Regions from separate parts of the Paenibacillus sp. J31R122 genome, predicted to be linked through region 1. Evidence: predicted binding sites of a transcription regulator. Region 1 holds the regulator's gene; each other region holds the start of a gene.
What was found. Region 1 encodes LexA, which represses DNA repair genes until DNA is damaged. Its sites were predicted from a motif close to CGAACATATGTTCG; they were not measured.
Positions count from the first base shown of each region.

Region 1 (3,287 bases):
CTGTTGGTTCATCTGCGAATATGACCGAAGGCTCTGTAATAAGCGAACGCGCAATACTGACACGCTGCTGCTGCCCTCCCGATAGCTGAGATGGGAACAAATCCGCTTTTTCAGGAATACCGACCTGCTTTAATAAATCGAGCGCTTTTTGTTTACGAACTGATGGATGAATCGACTGAAATACTAGCGGAAGTTCTACATTTTCACGAACGGTGAGATGTGCAACCAGCTCATATGCTTGAAAAATAAATCCAATATGCTTTCGCCTAAATTCGGCTAATTGGTTCTCATTCATCGATACAATATTATGATCGGCAATGTAAATATTGCCTTCTGTTGGCTTCATTAAGCCCGCCATCAAATTCAATAAGGTGGACTTGCCGGAGCCGGAGCTGCCTAGCAGCGCGACCATCTCTCCCTTACTCACAGTAAAGCTTATCTGCTGGAGCACTGGAGTCGTTTCACTCCCCGTTTGGAAAGAATGGGATAAGCCTTCAACACGTAACATATAGGGTTCTCCTTCTACAAAAATTGACAATCTAATCTATTTTAATATAAAAGCTGTGGTATAACCAACTCTTTCGAGCCTATTACATACTTTGTTATTAACCTCCGTTCATTAATGTCCCTATTAATAGACGTTCTGAAAGTCTTCTTCCCCTTCACTTCAAACAAAAAAACTTTCCTAAACATGCAGAAGTCATTCATCCTGCTTGTTCGGAAAGCTATCGATTGTGTTGTATTTGCAAACTATTAATTAATGTTCCTATGTTCAATTCGGAATAATGAGCTGCTGACCAGGCTTAATATTTGCATTCTGCAGTCCATTCCGATCCTTAATTAGGTAAACTATATATCGAGTATCCTCACTGCCATCATTAAAACGCTTGGCGATTTCCCAAAGAGTGTCTCCAGCATTTACAATTACAACCTGTTCGTTCGTCGAAGCAGGTGTAATTTCACTCCCTGATGCATTAGTACCCATAAGCAAAAAGCTTGTAAACAATAAAACAAATAAAGCGATACTCACTACTATCTTCACAGCATGCCGCTGCATAACCGGCAGCAGACGGCGTCTAATTGTTGTTAAATTACTCTCTGGTTGTGTATGGATCGATTTGTAAAAACTTGGACTAGTTATCATCATCAGCACCCCAAACGTTTGTTCTGTTTTCAGAATACACGAACAAACGTTTGTAGTCAACAAAAAAATACGAACTTCTGTACTTAAGAACTTATGTTTGTACGAACTCCGGTTCTATGTTATAATTTCCTACAACAAACCTACTATTGGAGTGATCGCAGTGTCGAAGATTTCCAACCGACAACATTCGATTCTTGAATTTATTAAGAATGAAGTTCGGGAGAAAGGCTACCCGCCGTCCGTCCGAGAAATCGGAGAAGCTGTTGGATTATTATCCAGCTCAACCGTTCATGGTCATTTGGACAGATTGGAGAAGAAAGGGCTTATTCGCCGAGATCCAACTAAGCCGCGTGCAATTGAAATATTAGACAATGAAGGTGTAGATGGAATTATACCTCTCTCTGTATCCAAAGTGCCGATAGTCGGCAAAGTAACCGCAGGTGTACCTATTACTGCAACTGAAAATATCGAGGAGTACTTCCCCCTTCCATCGCATTTCGTAGGCGATAGCAGCGTTTTTATTTTGAGCGTAATGGGAGAAAGCATGATCGAGGCTGGTATTCATAACGGAGACTATGTTATCGTTCGTCAGCAGCCAACTGCCAATAATGGCGACATCGTTGTTGCAATGACTGAAGACGATGAAGCAACTGTCAAAACCTTCTACAAAGAGAAGGATCACTTTCGTCTACAACCGGAGAACTCCTCCATGGAGCCTATTCGACTTCACAATGTGACGATTTTAGGCAAGGTTATCGGAATATTCCGTGATATTCATTAATTAGCCTAAAACGTACATACTAACTAGACTGAATCCAAGCGCAAGCATACGGGATTCAGTCTTTTTTTTACCTATTTTACGTACGATCCCATCCTTCAATCACTCGAACAAAATGATTCCCCTCATCCCTCTCTATATATTTGTCCTCAATTAAATTATCCAATAATAACGCGATTTCTTTGTCTGACCACCCGGTTAACCGGCAAACTAATGTAAAGTCACTCTTTACCCATTCCAATTGATTCAAATTCCACAAAATTCGCAACAGCTTTCGCTCTCGGTCTCCAAGCATCTATACACAACTCCATTCACTTGAACCTTGCAAACGACATTTAACAATAAATAGAACACATGTTCTTATTATATACCAAACATTCGCTCTTATTGCAAGAAAATAAAAGCTATCCGATATACGAATATATCCAAAATAGGAGCAATCCCCTCTGCAACTGCCTTTTCAACATATTTCAGTGTAAGCTCTGGGCTTATGACACGGTTTATGTATCTACGTAACAAGAATCCAATCACATCGAAGAATACGTGCATAAATTACAGAGTACTCAATAAAAGGAGGTGGAATGAAAAATGTCTAGTGTAGGTGGAGCTTTTACAAACACTGGTACTATTCTGGTGCTCTTTATTTTATTGGTAATTATCGCTTGTAGCTGTGGCGTCTTTGGTGGAGGTTACTAATAAATTCAATTACGATATAAAGTCCCTAAGTCCAGGACACTAAACTTTGACTACAAACAAACAAAAGACCCTTCAATGGGTCTTTTGTTTGTTATAACGTAACTTCTCCTTCTTGAGAGCATATTGACTTTACAAATAATAAATCGAGGTGATCAAGTGTCAGGTTTCGGTTTTTTTGTTCATCCTCGGGCATATATTGATAGTTAGTTAGCCAATAAATTCTTGTACCCATTCACCGTTATAATAGGCTATTCCGATCTGGGTAAAGCTGTTTTTCAAAATATTGGCTTTGTGCCCCGGACTGTTCATCCAATCGTTCATAACTTGCGTAGGACTGCTTTGGCCCTTTGCGATATTTTCTCCCGCTGAGCTGTATGTGATTCCGAACTGCTTCATCATATCGAACGGTGATCCGTAAGTCGGAGAATTATGATCAAAGTAATTGTTATTATGCATATCCTGTGCTTTGACCATCGCCATTTTCGCTAATTCAGCATTCTTACTTAGGGAGTTCAAGCCCACTTTGGATCTTTCTTTATTAACCAAATCCAAAACTTGCTGTTCAAATTGAGACGAATTAGTGTTTTGATTTGGTGGATTATTTGCAGGTGGTTGTACTGGTGCTGGATTATTTGCAGGTGGTTGTACTGGTGTTTGATTCCTTGGATT
Region 1 covers NZ_JBWDNM010000002.1:631,000-634,286, forward strand. Annotated here, with positions in the region: gene AC0YN7_RS06040 (ABC transporter ATP-binding protein) at 1-508, opposite strand, end outside; gene yneA (cell division suppressor protein YneA) at 773-1,147, opposite strand; gene lexA (transcriptional repressor LexA) at 1,305-1,925, shown strand; gene AC0YN7_RS06055 (hypothetical protein) at 2,002-2,217, opposite strand; gene AC0YN7_RS06060 (CAP domain-containing protein) at 2,826-3,287, opposite strand, start outside.

Region 2 (3,287 bases), on a different contig from region 1:
AATTCGGTAAAAGACTGTACGCGATGTTATTTGGCATTCCACGCGTATATGAGGGCGCTCGCGGCTTTGCGGCCGCTGTGAAGCATACGGGTTCAAGGGCGGACTATGCGCCGCATTTATTTTCTCGGGTGCGTCAGCAGCCGCCCCAGGCCGTGTATAAGGAACGATTGCTTGGCGGGCGTCTGAAGTCGGGTGCTGAACCGATCTATAGTCCTGAGCTTGGCGCAGCCTGGAGCGACCTGACACTTGAGCCGCCGGAGCCAGGTGACTGGTTTCGGTCGGCTAGCGACGTGGCGGGTTATTTCCATAAGCTTTCGCTTCCTAATTCGTTTGAAATAACGAATGAATATGGACTAATGCTGAATAAGATCGAGCTGGCGGTACTTGCCATGCAGCGCGGCACTTAACTTAGCTTTAGCATGCGCTCTGCCGACCTTATTCGTCTATTGTCGATCCTTCAATGTCTCTTATTGGGTACCATTTACCGTTAATCATAAATCGCTTCTGGAGCTGATCAATTCGATCTACGATACCATGGACAGTCCGTTCCTCAGTAGGGTGGAATAATTGGACAGTTATCGGGTGCCGCTGCTCCATTGATTCGGCCATAGACCGGGATATATGCTCCCATTCCTGCTCATCAAGCTCCACTCGATTGCGATGCTTCAAGGCGGCTTCATGTTGATTGATCGCCGCTTTATGCTCTGGCAGCATCATGCGGCTTGATTCCCAGAGACCGTTTCCTTCGAGCTTCTTTCTCATTTATAATGTCCCCCAATCTTCTCAGAGCGATGAAGGGCTTGCCCTGCGGGTGTTATCGAAACAGCCCTTAAAATAATCGCGTCACCGTACTTCAGCTTAATGGCATCCGTTGCTCGCTCGAGCGCCGCTGATTTCTCGCGATGCGGGTCAAATAAAGAAAGCTGATACTCGTCGTCAGTTGAAAACTGCGACAGACTGACGCCAACCTTTCGAACGGGAAGTCCGTCCCAGTGACGCTTCAGCAGCGTGATGACAGCGTGATAAACCTGATTCGTAACATTGCTCGGATCGTCCATTTTCATTTGGCGATTAAAGCCGCTGGGCCGGTCATAATCTGCTCCCATGCAGCCTACTGAAATGACATGCCCCATATATCCCTTGCTGCGGCAGCGCTGGCAGACGAGCTCTGTCAGCTCAAGCAGCACGACCTTGATCTCCTCCAGCTTTCCGTAATCACGCGGCAGCGTCATCATATGCCCTACAGCCTTCGGGGCCACCTGGTGTGTGCCCGGTGTTACAGGGCTGTCATCTATTCCATTGGCGATGCGAGAGTAGAGCTCCGCGTTTATATCGGAGTTTTTGCCGAATTTGCGGTGCATCATCAGCTTAAGCTTCTCTAAAGGCGTTTCCGCGATCTTGCCGATCGTCTCCATACCCATGGCGTTAAAGTGACGCGTCATTCGGCTGCCGACCATAAACATTTTGTTAACGGGCAACGTCCAGAGCGTCTCATGAAGCTTATCCTTAGACAGGACGTAAATGCCAGAATCGTTTTTCTTGGCGTAATTGTCACACGCTGTCTTCGCTAAAATTTTATTCTCGGCAATGCCAAATCGCGTGTATATTCCGAGCTCCGCTTGAACATGTGCCTGAATGATTCGCGCAAGCTCCTCAGGCGATCCATAGAGATGCAGTGAACCGGTCACATCCAAAAATTGCTCGTCGATCGAATAAGGCTCAACTAAATCGGTATATGACTGATAAATACGAGTTATCATCATGGAGACATCAATGTACAATTGCATCCTTGGCTTAATGACGACTAAATTCGGGCACTTAGCGAGTGATTCTCCTAGTCTCTCCGCTGTCGTGACTCCGAAGGATTTGGCAATTGGACAAGCCGCGAGAATGATGCCGGATCTGCGCTCTGGGTCGCCTGCAACTACAATTGGCAGTCCGTGATACTCAGGATGGTCGGCCTTCTCGACAGACGCATAAAAGGATTGGCAATCCGCAAGCATAATAACTTTGTTAAGAGGCATTACGTTTCACCAGCTCCACTGCTCATATGAATCACATCAACGATATAACGGATTGAGCACATCCATTTTTCAAATGTCATGATGTTCCCTCCTACAAGAACGTTTGTTCTTATTATATACGGAACACTCGTTCTTATTCCATAGGTTATTTGTGGATGTAATTTACAATGATTGGGCAATGCTCTTCGCTGATGGAGTTTGGTTGTTTGTATTTTCGAAGGATTATGCATACCTCTTCCGCATTATGTAAAAAGTAACCACAAGGGGTGATTGTATGAAAAAAATGACTATTATCATTTCATTGCTATGCGTCATAATGCACGCGGAACGAGCAAATGCAGCAGTGGAGAGTGAAATGGATCATTGTCAAAGAGTCGTTCTTACTTTACTAACGCCTGATATACAAGAGCAAATCGATGGTTATTATCAAAGCGAGCTAACGGTGTCACCCACATTCGCGCCGTTTCTTGAGAGCTCTGAGCTCGTGTACAAATACTACAGCTCCCATATGGAAATTCAAGTGACCGTAATACCCTATGTAGGTCCTCACCTCTCTGTAGGCAAGGATATCATCACCTTTAACATAAATAACGACGGAAGCACGTCCGTTAACAGTTACAAGCATGTAGAGGATTTTAAGCTTCCGCCTAATTATCAAGACATCGTTAGGTAAGCATCAAGAACGATGACGGGCAAATAATGCAAGCTGTATACAGATGCCTCGACGAATGAGGTGTCTGTACATATTTGCATCCAAAATACGGAAAATAGAAGCGGCGAGGAAATGAAGGTGCGGTTATGAACAAACAAAACGCAGGGGCTTTAACGCCATTCAGTCCATCACTGTCAGCGAACGTGCAAGCTATTCGCAAACGATTCGGCGATAGTGCCGATATCGTAATTCGAATGTTTCGCAGCGATGCGGCTCCTGATCGAGAGCTGGCGATTATTTATATAGACGGAATAGTCGATTCGGAGACGATCAACGAAAGCGTTATGGAACCATTGATGTCGATGAGACTACCCAAGCATGAGTATGTCAATGGCGGCAAGTTGATGGATGCATTGCGCAACTGTGTCGTTTCAATAGGATCGATGCAGGATGTTAGTACATTAGAAGAGGCACTTCAGTATATGACAGACGGCTTATGCGTTATTTTGGCGGACGGAAGCGCAATAGCTTTGACTGCCGATGTCAACGGCGGTGAACAGCGAGGTGTTACAGCTGCACAAACACAGACGGTCATTCGGGGGCCTCAGCAC
Region 2 covers NZ_JBWDNM010000018.1:89,256-92,542, forward strand. Annotated here, with positions in the region: gene AC0YN7_RS25085 (DUF2515 domain-containing protein) at 1-407, shown strand, start outside; gene AC0YN7_RS25090 (YolD-like family protein) at 436-762, opposite strand; gene AC0YN7_RS25095 (DNA polymerase IV) at 759-2,024, opposite strand; gene AC0YN7_RS25100 (DUF3888 domain-containing protein) at 2,299-2,697, shown strand; gene AC0YN7_RS25105 (spore germination protein) at 2,823-3,287, shown strand, end outside.
Region 2: a site for LexA is predicted at 2,121-2,134, ahead of AC0YN7_RS25095 (DNA polymerase IV). Genes of this name have one in related genera too.

Region 3 (3,287 bases), on a different contig from region 1:
TGTCGACCTTAACCATATTTAATAAAGCGTAACGTATGCTGTCAACAAGCGCTTCCCAGCTGGCTTCGATGACATTGCTGGACACGCCGACTGTGCTCCATGAGTTATCTAGCCCGGTTGATTCGATGAGTACGCGTACTTTAGCAGCGGTAGCGTCTTTCTCGTCGATAACACGAACTTTATAATCGGATAGATGGATGCCTTCAATTTTAGGGTAAAATTGTACAAGCGCTTTGCGGAGCGCATTATCGAGTGCGTTAACGGGCCCATTTCCTTCTGCAACAGTGTAGACTTGCTGGCCTTCGACGGTAATTTTAACGATAGCTTCTGAAACCATCTGCCCATTAGTTTTTTCAACAAGCATTTTGAAGGAATCGACCTTGAAAATTTCCTTCGTTTCACCGAAAGCCTCTCGAAGCAGCAATTCCATAGAAGCGTCAGCACCCTCGAATTGATAGCCTTGATGCTCAAGCTCCTTAATTCGGTCCATGATGAGCTTCGTTTTATCGTTATTAGCGTTCACGTCAAGCCCAAGCTCCTGAGCCTTGGATATAATATTGCTTTGACCTGCAAGCTCTGAAACGAGAATCCGCTGTTTATTGCCGACAAGCTCTGGCTGGATATGCTCGTAAGTTTTCGAATCCTTCATTATGGCGGATACGTGGATACCGCCCTTGTGCGCGAAAGCCGCATTGCCGACAAATGCTTGACCGACAGGCATATGTACGTTTGCGATTTCACTTATAAAACGTGCTGTTCCTGTCAAGGAACGCAATTTATCATCCGGCAAACAAGAATAATTCATTTTGATTTGGAGGTTAGGAATGATGGAGCAAAGATTGGCGTTGCCGCAGCGCTCGCCATATCCGTTTATCGTTCCCTGCACTTGACGAACACCAGCTTGTACAGCTGCTAAAGAATTCGCTACTGCGAGCTCGCAATCATTGTGCGTGTGAATCCCGATTGGTGTCGTTAACTCCCGAGTAACACGTGCTACGATCTCACTGATTTCATCGGGCATCGTTCCGCCGTTTGTGTCACAAAGCACGAGCCAATTTGCTCCTGCCTCCTGCGCTTTCTTTAGAACGGATAACGCGTATTCTGGATTGTTTTTGTAGCCGTCGAAGAAATGCTCCGCATCGAACAAAGCTTCCATGCCGTTTTGTCTCAAGAACGCAACGGAATCATAAATCATAGCTAAGTTTTCTTCGAGCGTTGTTTGTAGGGCAGTATGTACATGGAAATCCCATGACTTTCCGACGAGTGTAGCAGCCGGAACGCCAGATTCAGCGATGCGAACAAGGCTTGCGTCCTGTTCTGCAAGACTGTTTTTACGCCTTGTGCTGCCGAAAGCGGTAATTTTGGCGTTTAGGTTCAATGCTTTGACTCGCTGGAAGAACTCAATATCTTTACTGTTGCTTCCCGGATTACCGCCTTCAATATAGTGAACCCCAAGCAAATCAAGCTTTTGGGCAATTTTTAATTTGTCATCCGCTGACAGGCTGATTCCTTCACCCTGTGTACCGTCACGCAGCGTCGTATCAAATATAGAAATGTTTGTTGCCATTATCGGGACGCCTCCTTCACTGGTTACCTTTACAAATCATAATATAATATTATAACACTTAATGAAGCGAAAGTAGAGAGGGGAGCTGCATTTTTTGTTGCAATATAAGAAAATGTAAGCGTATGAATCTTGTTTGATTGGTTGATATGGGTTTTGACAATCAAGGAAAGTATAGGCTTTTTATGCTTGCAGAGATCAGGATTCGTTGACTTAAACTTGTTGCGAATGTATGCTGGGGATGGTTGAACCTATGTAGTTTTTTTTGGAGCGAATAGGCGGTGTTAGTTGCTGATATGATAAATGTGAATGAACATTACCCGGCCAAAGGCCGTGTCATTATTCATCTGGATATGAATGCTTTTTACTGCTCGGTGCATGAAGCGGAGCAGCCAGAGAAATATAAGGATAGGCCAACTGCAGTATCTGGTAGCGTAGAACAGCGCAAAGGGATTTTGGTCACCAGCTCTTACATGGCTAGGAAGCTTGGCATCAAAACTGGGATGACGGTAAGTCAGGCTCTCAAAATATGTCCAGACCTTATTTTAATCCGGCCGGACTTTGATCTGTACCGTAAATACTCACATGGGTTTATGGCCATAGCAAGGCAGTATACACCGCTTGTTGAAGCTGTTTCGATTGATGAATGCTATATGGATATTACAGGCTCCAAAATGTTCGGATCACCACTGGAAATCGCTGCAATGCTGCAGCAGCGTATTGGGTCGGAGTTGTCGCTGCCCTGCTCCATCGGCTTAGCTCCTAACAAGCTGCTTGCTAAGATGGCGTCTGATATGAAGAAGCCGAACGGCCTAACTGTACTGCGAATTCGTGATGTGAAAAGGGTATTGTGGGATAAGCCTTGTGATACGTTGTTTGGTATCGGCCAGAAAACAGCTATTAAGCTCCAGAAGCTAAATATTCGCACGATAGGGCAATTGGCGGAAACAGATGAATCGGTGCTCATCAAGCATTTCGGCGTTGTCGGTTCCTGGATGAAATCAGCGGCTTATGGTATTGATCATTCGGTTGTAAACCCGAACCGGGAGCGCAATAAGTCAATTGGCCATACAACGACGCTTCCAAGCGATATTACAAAGCGCGAAGACGTGTATCGTGTGCTGCTCAATTTATCAGACCAGACAGGACGAAGGCTAAGGCGGCAGAAGCTGGTCACTACGACTGTGCAAATTACTATTCGTAAGCCTGATATGACGACAATTGCTCGGTCGCATACGATGGAGGCGCCTACGCAGTCTACGGATGATATTTATAAAGAAGCATGCAGGCTATACGACAAACATTGGCAGTCCGGGGAATCTATCCGTTTGCTAGGCGTAACGTTGCAAAATTTATCGCTATTAGACGAGACTGACTTGCAATTGGACTTATTCAGCTATGAGCAGCAGCCACGAAAAGAAGCGTTGACGAAAGCGATGGATCTGTTGCGGGATAAGTTTGGGGAGGATGCTGTGTTGACAGCGGGCATGCTCGGAGATGATCCGTCTACCTTAATTAGGAATAAACGAATTCGCGGGACATCCTTGCAAAAGGATGATAGTTTGTTATATATTGATGAGTGAATGTTTACTATGTAGAAAAAGCATAAAGATTATTATTCGATACATTTATTTTAGGAGGGGATTTCCATGGGTAAGTTTACCTGGGTAGAAAAAGATACGTGCATCGCTTGTGGAGCTTGCGGAGCTACTGCTCCTGACAT
Region 3 covers NZ_JBWDNM010000003.1:437,839-441,125, forward strand. Annotated here, with positions in the region: gene cimA (citramalate synthase) at 1-1,567, opposite strand, end outside; gene AC0YN7_RS08315 (DNA polymerase IV) at 1,861-3,147, shown strand; gene AC0YN7_RS08320 (ferredoxin) at 3,214-3,287, shown strand, end outside.
Region 3: a site for LexA is predicted at 1,790-1,803, ahead of AC0YN7_RS08315 (DNA polymerase IV). Genes of this name have one in related genera too.